2 regions of the Ideonella margarita genome follow, and region 2 is predicted to be linked to the other one. Evidence: riboswitches for the same ligand, from Rfam matches in the RefSeq annotation. Region 2 holds a riboswitch; the other holds the start of a gene.

Region 1 (4,413 bases), on a different contig from region 2:
CGGTGTCGCCCACCACCTCGTCGTCGAGGATGGCGGGGTAGGGGCCGGCCAGGTCCCAGGTCTGGAAAAACGGGGCCCAGTCGATGTAGCGGGCCAGCTCGGCCAGGTCGTACTGGCGGAACTCGCGGCGCCCGATGAACTTCGGCGCCGCGGGCTTGTCGGCCCAGTTCACCATCGCCTTGTTGGCGCGGGCGGCGGCCAGGCTCACCAGCGGTGTCTTCTTCTTGTTGGCGTGCAGCTGGCGCACGTGCTCGTAGTCGGCCTTCAGCTCGGCGATGTAGCGGGCGGCCCGCTCGTCGCTCAGCAGGTCCGAGCACACGCCCACGGCGCGCGAGGCATCGGGCACGTACACCACCGGGCCGGCGTAGTTCGGCGCAATCTTCACTGCGGTGTGCACGCGGCTGCAGGTGGCGCCGCCAATCAGCAGCGGCGTGCCGCGCTCGGCGAACCACGGGTCACGGGCCATCTCGGCGGCCACGTGCTGCATCTCTTCCAGGCTCGGGGTGATCAGGCCGGACAGGCCGATGATGTCGGCGCCCTCCTCACGGGCCTTTGCCAGGATGTCCTGGCAAGGCACCATCACGCCCATGTTCACCACCTCGAAGTTGTTGCACTGCAGAACGACGGTGACGATGTTCTTGCCGATGTCGTGCACGTCGCCCTTCACCGTGGCGATGACGATCTTGCCCTTGGGCTTGGCTTCGCCGCCGGCATCGATCAGCGCCTTTTTCTCGGCCTCGATGTAGGGCAGCAGGTGGGCCACGGCCTGCTTCATCACGCGGGCGCTCTTCACCACCTGCGGCAGGAACATCTTGCCGGCGCCGAAGCGGTCACCGACCACGTTCATGCCGGCCATCAGCGGGCCTTCAATCACGTGCAGCGGGCGGCCACCGGTGGCGGCAATCGCCTGCCAACATTCTTCGGTGTCTTCGGTGATGAAGTCGGTGATGCCGTGCACCAGCGCGTGGCTCAGGCGCTCGTTCACGTCGCCGGCGCGCCAGGCCAGGCGCTGGCTGTCGTCCTTGGCCGCGCCCTTGGCGTTCTCGGCGATCTCCACCAGACGCTCGCCGGCGTCCGGGCGGCGGTTCAGCACCACGTCTTCCACGCGCTCGCGCAGCACCGGCTCCAGGTCGTCATACACGCCGACCATGCCGGCGTTGACGATGCCCATGTCCATGCCAGCCTTGATGGCGTGGTACAGGAACACGGTGTGGATGGCTTCGCGCACGGGCTCATTGCCGCGGAAGCTGAACGACACGTTCGACACACCGCCCGACACCTTGGCGCCGGGCAGGTTCTGCTTGATCCATCGGGTCGCGTCGATGAAGTCGACGGCGTAGTTGTTGTGCTCTTCGATGCCGGTGGCGATGGCGAAGATGTTGGGGTCGAAGATGATGTCTTCAGCCGCGAAACCGACCTCGTTCACCAGCACCTTGTAGGCGCGCTCGCAGATCTCGATCTTGCGGGCAAAGGTGTCGGCCTGGCCCTTTTCGTCGAACGCCATCACCACCGCGGCGGCGCCGTAGCGGCGAACCAGATTGGCCTGGCGCTTGAACTCGGCCTCGCCTTCCTTCAGCGAGATGGAGTTGACGATGCCCTTGCCCTGCAGGCACTTCAGGCCGGCTTCGATGACGCTCCATTTCGAGGAGTCGACCATGATGGGCACACGGGCGATTTCCGGCTCGCCGGCGATCAGGTTCAGGAACCGCACCATGGCGGCCTGGCTGTCCAGCATGGCCTCGTCCATGTTGATGTCGATCACCTGCGCGCCGTTCTCGACCTGCTGGCGGGCCACGGCCAGTGCCTTCTCGAACTCGCCGGCCAGGATCATCTTGGCGAACACGCGCGAGCCGGTGACGTTGGTGCGCTCACCGATGTTGACGAACAGCGTGCTGGCGTCCAGCGTGACCGGCTCCAGGCCGGAAAGACGCATGGGCAGGGCGGGCAGGGCGGTGGTGGTCATGGCGTGCAGAACTCAGGTGGCAGGCGGGGAAATACAACAACGGACGGAGCTCACCCACAGGGCGGGTGAGCGTCGTTGATCCGGTACCAAGCCTGACTCCGTCGCACGGGGCGACGTTGCTGCAACGCTCCTTGGTGGTGGGAATTTTAACGGACGACCGTGGGGGCGTGCCCGGCAAGCAGGCGAAGCAAATGCCAACAAGGTATCGTCAGGGTTGCAATTAGTGCCACTCCGCCATGCCCACCAGTCCTGCCGCACCGTCGATCCTGCAGTTTCCTGATCACGCCGAGTTGGCCGTTCGCATGCTGCGTTCCGCTGATGCGCTGCACGGTCTCAGTCAGGAAGAGGCCCGAGCGGTGGTGGCGCACGCCCGCCTGATGCGGTTCCGGCCGGGCCAGGTCATCGTGCAGGAGGGCGATCAGGTCAACGCCAGCTATATGGTGCTGATGCTGCACGGCGAAGCCACGGTGGAGTCGATGGTGGCCAGCCGCACCGACCCGGTGGTGATCTCGGTGCTGCAGCCCGGACAGTTGATCGGCGAGATTGCGCTGCTCGACGGCGGCGCCCGGGTGGCCAGCTGCGTGGCATCCACTGCCGTGATCGGCGCTGGCTTGTCACGCCGCGCCCTGCAGCGCATGCAGCGCGAGGAGCCCGAGGTGGCGGCCAAGCTGATGTATGTCCTGGGCCAGCGCATGGCTGCCCGCCTGCGGGAGGCAGCCCGCCAGCAGCGCATCTATGCTCAGCTGGTGCGGGCCATGCAGCAGGAGATCGACGTGCTGGGCCAGCAATTGCAGCAGGTGATGGACGGCGCAGCGGTTCGCCAGGGCCGCCCGGGCAGCCAGCCCGAGTCTTGAGCGGTGGCCGTGCCACCCCGGAGCCTCGGCCAGCATGCACGCCAGAGACCTGCCAACCAGACAAGACAAGCGCACCGTGAACACACGGGCACAGGGAGTTTTCGAGATGCATGTTCAACGACCAGCCCCATACCGGGCTGACCGATGGGTTCTGAACGGGGCCTTGGCCACGGCGCTGGCCATCGGCCTGGCCGGCTGCGGCACACCGCCGCGCCCCGCTCCGGTGGCGCCGGTGGCCACACCAGCGCCGCAGCGCCCGGTGGTGGTGCCCGCCGCGCCCGTGGCTGCGGCCTCGGCGCCGGTCGCCCCCGTGGCGTTGCCGGCCGAGCCGTCTCCGCTGCTGGCCGAGGCCACCTGGCTGAAAGAGCTGTTCAACCCCACGCCCGTGCGGGTGCAGGAAGAAGCCGACGGCTCGGTGCGCCTGAGCGTGCCGCTGGTGCATTCCTTCGAAGGCGCCACGGCGACGGCCAAGCCGGCCATCAAGGGCGTGCTCGACAAGCTGGTGCTCAGCCTGAAGCGGCAGCCCTCGGCGCGCTTGCAGATTTCCACACCCGGCGCGCAGGCCGACGCCCGCGCCAGTGCCTTGCGGGCCTACCTGAACACCAAGGGCATCACGGCCTGGCGCCTGGCGCCCGTGCAAACCGTGACCGGCGATGCGGTGCAGTTGCGCCTGATGCCCGGCAGCGGGCCGGTGAAGCGGCTGGACGACAACCAGTTGCCGCCGCCCCCGCCACCAGCAACGCCGTCGACATCACCCGCCGCAGCGGGCAACGTCAAGCGCTGAACCCGGCAGCCCCTCAGGCTTCCAGGTCGGCATCCGCCGCCAGCAGCCCGCTGAACAGCGGGTCCTGGCGGTGGCGCGGGCGGTAGGCACTCACGCGCTGGGCGATCGCCGCGATGTGATCCGGCGTGGTGCCGCAGCAGCCGCCCACGATGTTCAGGAAACCCGCGCGGGCGAAGTCTTCCATCAGGCCGCCCGTCACGTCCGGCGTCTCATCAAACCCGGTGTCGCTCATCGGGTTGGGCAGGCCGGCGTTCGGATAGCAGCTGATGTAGGTGTCACCGGCCAGGCGGCTCAGCTCTTCGATGTACGGGCGCATCAGCGCCGCGCCCAGCGCGCAGTTCAGGCCCACGGCCAGCGGGCGCGCATGGCGCACCGAGTACCAGAACGCCCCAACGGTCTGGCCCGACAGGATGCGGCCCGAGGCGTCGGTGACGGTGCCCGAGATGATCACCGGCAGCCGCTCGCCCGTGTCTTCCATCAGCTCGTCGAGCGCGAAGATGGCGGCCTTGGCATTCAGCGTGTCGAAGATCGTTTCCACCAGGAACACGTCTGCACCGCCTTCCAGCAGGCCTTCGGCCTGTTCGCGGTAGGCCGCACGCAGTTCGTCGAAGGTGACGTTGCGCGCGCCCGGGTCGTTCACGTCGGGGCTGATGCTGGCGGTGCGCGGGGTCGGGCCAAGGGCGCCGGCCACGAAGCGCGGCTTGTCGGGCGTGCTGTACTTGTCGCAGGCGGCGCGCGCCAGGCGGGCTGCGGCCACGTTCATCTCGCGGGCCAGGTGGCCGAGGCCGTAGTCGTCCTGGGCCACGCTGGTG
Region 2 (4,413 bases):
TCTTCACCGGCCTTGCGCGGCACGGTCCAGCCCTTCGGGCCGAGCCAGCGCACGCCGCCGTGCTCAATCAGTCGCTGGGCGGCCGAACGCGAGGGCGCGAGGCCCTGCTGGACAAGAAGCTGGTCCGCGCGCATCAGTAGCGGTACGTGTCGGCCTTGTACGGGCCGCTCTTCGAAACGCCGATGTAGGCGGCCTGCTCGTCGGTGAGTTCGGTCAGCATCACGCCGACCTTCTTCAGGTGCAGGCGGGCGACCTTCTCGTCCAGGTGCTTGGGCAGCACGTAGACCTTGCCGGCTTCGTAGCGGTCCTGGTGGCAGAACAGCTCGATCTGGGCGATGGTCTGGTTGGCGAAGCTCGACGACATCACGAAGCTCGGGTGGCCCGTGGCGCAGCCCAGGTTCACCAGGCGGCCCTTGGCCAGCAGGATGATCTTCTTGCCGTCGGGGAAGATGACGTGATCGACCTGCGGCTTGATCTCGTCCCACTGGCAGGCAGCCAGCGAAGCGACGTCAATCTCGTTGTCGAAGTGGCCGATGTTGCAGACGATGGCTTCGTCCTTCATCGCGGCCATGTGCTCGTAACGGATCACGTTCTTGTTGCCGGTGGCCGAGACGAAGATGTCGGCCTTGTCGGCCGCGTATTCCATCGTCACGACCTTGAATCCTTCCATCGCGGCCTGCAGGGCGTTGATCGGGTCGATCTCGGTCACCCACACCTGGGCGCTGAGGGCGCGCAGGGCCTGGGCCGAGCCCTTGCCCACGTCGCCGTAACCAGCGACCACGGCGACCTTGCCGGCGATCATCACGTCGGTGGCGCGCTTGATCGAATCGACCAGCGATTCGCGGCAGCCATACAGGTTGTCGAACTTGCTCTTGGTGACCGAGTCGTTGACGTTGATGGCGCGGAACTGCAGCTTGCCGGCGGCCGCCATTTCGTTCAGGCGCAGCACGCCCGTGGTGGTCTCTTCGGTCACGCCGATGATCTCGCGCGCCTTGCGGGTGTACCAGGTCGAGTCAACAGCCAGCTTGGCCTTGATCGCGGCGAACAGCTCGGTTTCTTCTTCGCTGGTCGGGTTGGCGATGACCGACAGGTCCTTCTCGGCGCGCTGGCCCAGGTGCATCAGCAGCGTGGCATCGCCGCCGTCGTCCAGGATCATGTTCGGGCCTTCGCCCGGCGTGCCGGCAGCGCCGAATTCAAAGATGCGGTGGGTGTAGTCCCAGTAGTCCTTCAGCGTTTCGCCCTTGTAGGCGAACACCGGGGTGCCACGTTCCACCAGGGCGGCAGCGGCGTGGTCTTGCGTCGAGAAGATGTTGCAGGAAGCCCAGCGCACTTCGGCGCCCAGGGCTTGCAGCGTTTCAACCAGCACGCCGGTCTGGATCGTCATGTGCAGCGAGCCGGTGATGCGCGCGCCCTTGAGCGGCTGGCTGGCGGCGAACTCGTCGCGGATGGCCATCAGACCGGGCATTTCGGTCTCGGCGATCTTCAATTCCTTGCGGCCCCAGGCGGCCAGCGCCAGATCGGCGATGACGTATTGGTCGGGGCTCAGCAGTTGGGCGGGGCGGGTAGCAGCGTTCATCAATGTTCTCCGGAGGTCGGACAAAAAGCCCGCGGCGATTGATGACGTGCTGAGTGGCCCTCTCGGGCACGGCTCACCCACGACACCAACGGTGCGGGTGAGCGCGGTTGCAATTGAATGGTCCGAGCCTGGGGCCTGCGCAACTCGACACAAAACGGTGTCGGCGCCAGTCCTTGCAACGCTCCTCGGATCAGGAAGCCGCAAGTTTATCAGCGGGTCCGCAAGCCTGCTTGCGGCCGGTCGTGACAAAACAGGCAGGGAAGCAGGCTAGTTGGCGGGCATCAGCCGGCGGCGTCTGTTCCGGCCCGGGCCGCAGCCCCGCCAGAAGCCCCCGCCAGATGGTCATCGCCGCCATGCCCCACGAGCGAGGGGCGACCGACGATCAGCGGATCGACCGGCCCCAGCGCCTTCACCTCTTTCTGCGTGTAGGGCAGGCGGTGCAGCACGTAGCGCATGGCGTTCAGCCGCGCGCGCTTCTTGCAGTTCGACTTGATCACCGTCCACGGCGCATCGGGCGTGTCGGTATGCAGGAACATGGCCTCCTTGGCGCGGGTGTAGTCGTCCCACTTGTCGAGGCTGGCCATGTCGATCGGGCTGAGCTTCCACTGTTTGAGCGGATGGAGCTTGCGCTCCTTGAAGCGGCGGCGCTGCTCTTCCTGGCTGACCGAGAACCAGAACTTGAAGAGGTGGATGCCGGAGCGCGCGAGGTGTCGCTCGAACTCGGGCGCCTCGCGCATGAACTGCTCCACTTCCGCGTCCGAGCAGAAACCCATGACGCGCTCGACGCCGGCGCGGTTGTACCAGCTGCGATCAAACAGCACGATCTCGCCGCGTGTCGGCAGGTGCGCGATGTAGCGCTGGAAGTACCACTGGCCGCGCTCCACCTCGCTCGGTTTTTCAAGCGCCACCACGCGGGCGCCGCGCGGGTTCAGGTGCTCCATGAAGCGTTTGATGGTGCCGCCCTTGCCGGCGGCGTCCCGCCCCTCGAACAGGATGACGACCCGCTGGCCGGTGTCCTTCACCCAGGCCTGCAGCTTGAGCAGTTCCACCTGCAGCTGGTACTTCTGTTGCTCATAGCGCTTGCGCGACAGCAGGTTGCGGTAGGGGTAGGCGCCCTCGCGCCAACCCGGCGCCAGCTCCAGGTCGGGGTCGATGCCGGTGGGTTTGGCCGCAGGGTGGGCCAGCGCCTGGCGCAGCGCCTTCACGTCATCAGGCGATGCGCCCTGCAGCAGCGCCTGCACCTGGCTCAGCCATTCAGCGTCGTCCGGCGAATGCGGTTGATTCAGCAGCCCGGTCATCACTTCTGCCTGCACGCTGCGGGCACGCTCGGTGGCGTTCTTCACCACCACGGCGCGGCGGCCGCTGGCACTGCGGGCGCCAGACACATCGCCCTCTACCACCAGGCGCGGTAGCGCGGCAGGGTCGGCGTGGGGGCGTTTGGCGGTGGCTTTGGGGTTGGGCGAAGGCATGCGTCAATCTCCGTGCTGAGGTCTGGCAGCCATCATGAAACTTTCGTGACGGTCGGCCTTGATGCCGGTCAAGCCTCGTTCGCCGCCGGGCCATGTGGGACACTTTTGCCATGACCCCGCAGCCAATGCGAGCCTGGTCCTCCATCGATGACGCCCTCCTGGCGCCGGTGCGGGGCGTGCTCACCGACATCGACGACACCTTGACGCGTGATGGCGCCATCGAACCCTCCGCGCTGGAGGCCTTGCAGCTGCTTGCTGACGCCGGCATTCCGGTGATCGCCATCACCGGCCGCCCGGCGGGCTGGAGCGAGCCCTTCGCCCGCAGCTGGCCGGTGCGCGCCATCGTGGCCGAAAACGGCGCGGTGATGCTGCGGCGATCAGGCGCTGGGCCGGATCTGGCCATCAGCTTCACCCAGGACGAGCCCACCCGCCAGGCCAACTTCGCCCGGCTGCAGGCCTGTGCCGCAGCCATCGTGGCCACGGTGCCCGGCGCCAGGATGGCCGAGGACAGCGCAGGCCGCCTGACCGACATCGCCATCGACCACAGCGAGTTCACCCACCTGCCGCCCGAGCAGATCGACGCGGTGGTGGCGCTCATGCGCGCCCATGGCCTGACCGCCACGGTCAGCTCCATCCACATCAACGGCTGGATAGGCCAGCACAGCAAGCTCACGGCCGCCGCCTGGGCCGTGCCGGCCCTGCTCGGCCATGCGTTTGATGCGGCCGAGTGGCTGTACGTGGGCGACTCCACCAACGACCAGCTGATGTTCCAGCACATCCCGCTGTCGGTGGGCGTGGCCAACATCGCCCGCTTCGTGCCGCAGCTGCAGCACCTGCCGGCGTGGGTGACGCAGGCTGAACGTGGCGAAGGATTTGCGGAAATGGCGCAGCGCCTGCTGGCGCACGGCTAAACGGTGACGGCAATCAGCCGATAGGGGTCATGGGGCTTGATGCGCCCCGGCCCCATGACGCCCCCACCCAAGCCCTACCGACGATTGCCTTTGCTGATGGCCACCCTGGCCGGGGTGGGCCTGGCTGCGGCTGCGGCCTGGTGGGTGCCGCACCTGGCTGCCGACCACCTGCTGGCCGAGGAGGCCCGGGCTTCCTCGCTGGACTGGGCCGAGGTGGTGCTCCGGGCCGTGCCTGGCCTGGACGATGCGCTGGACAGTCGGGGCGTCAGCGAAGACACCCTGCAACACCTGCGTGAATTCCGCGGTTTCCACGAGGTGGACCGCTTCAAGGTGTTCCTGCCGGATGGCCGCATGCTGCTGTCCTCCACGGCCTTGCCTGCGCCGGGGCTGCCTGTGCCACCCCCTTCCAGCGAGATCGAGGCAGACGTGCTGGCCGTCGCCCGGCTGGCTGCGCCTG

What was found. A riboswitch is a leader RNA that binds a small molecule or an ion and turns the genes downstream of it on or off. The one in region 2 is predicted to bind S-adenosylhomocysteine.
Region 1: linked by a shared signal. The riboswitch ahead of metH (methionine synthase) and the one ahead of ahcY (adenosylhomocysteinase) in region 2 are both predicted to bind S-adenosylhomocysteine.

Annotation. Positions count from the first base shown of each region.
Region 1 is NZ_JBBUTI010000003.1:49,155-53,567, reverse strand. Features, by position in the region: gene metH (methionine synthase) at 1-1,963, opposite strand, end outside; S-adenosyl-L-homocysteine riboswitch at 2,024-2,100, opposite strand; gene AACH00_RS04735 (Crp/Fnr family transcriptional regulator) at 2,200-2,817, shown strand; gene AACH00_RS04730 (OmpA family protein) at 2,981-3,601, shown strand; gene AACH00_RS04725 (homocysteine S-methyltransferase family protein) at 3,615-4,413, opposite strand, start outside.
Region 2 is NZ_JBBUTI010000001.1:47,728-52,140, forward strand. Features, by position in the region: gene AACH00_RS00235 (TlyA family RNA methyltransferase) at 1-134, opposite strand, end outside; gene ahcY (adenosylhomocysteinase) at 134-1,576, opposite strand; S-adenosyl-L-homocysteine riboswitch at 1,669-1,769, opposite strand; gene ppk2 (polyphosphate kinase 2) at 1,858-3,045, opposite strand; gene AACH00_RS00250 (HAD family hydrolase) at 3,156-3,956, shown strand; gene AACH00_RS00255 (putative bifunctional diguanylate cyclase/phosphodiesterase) at 4,011-4,413, shown strand, end outside.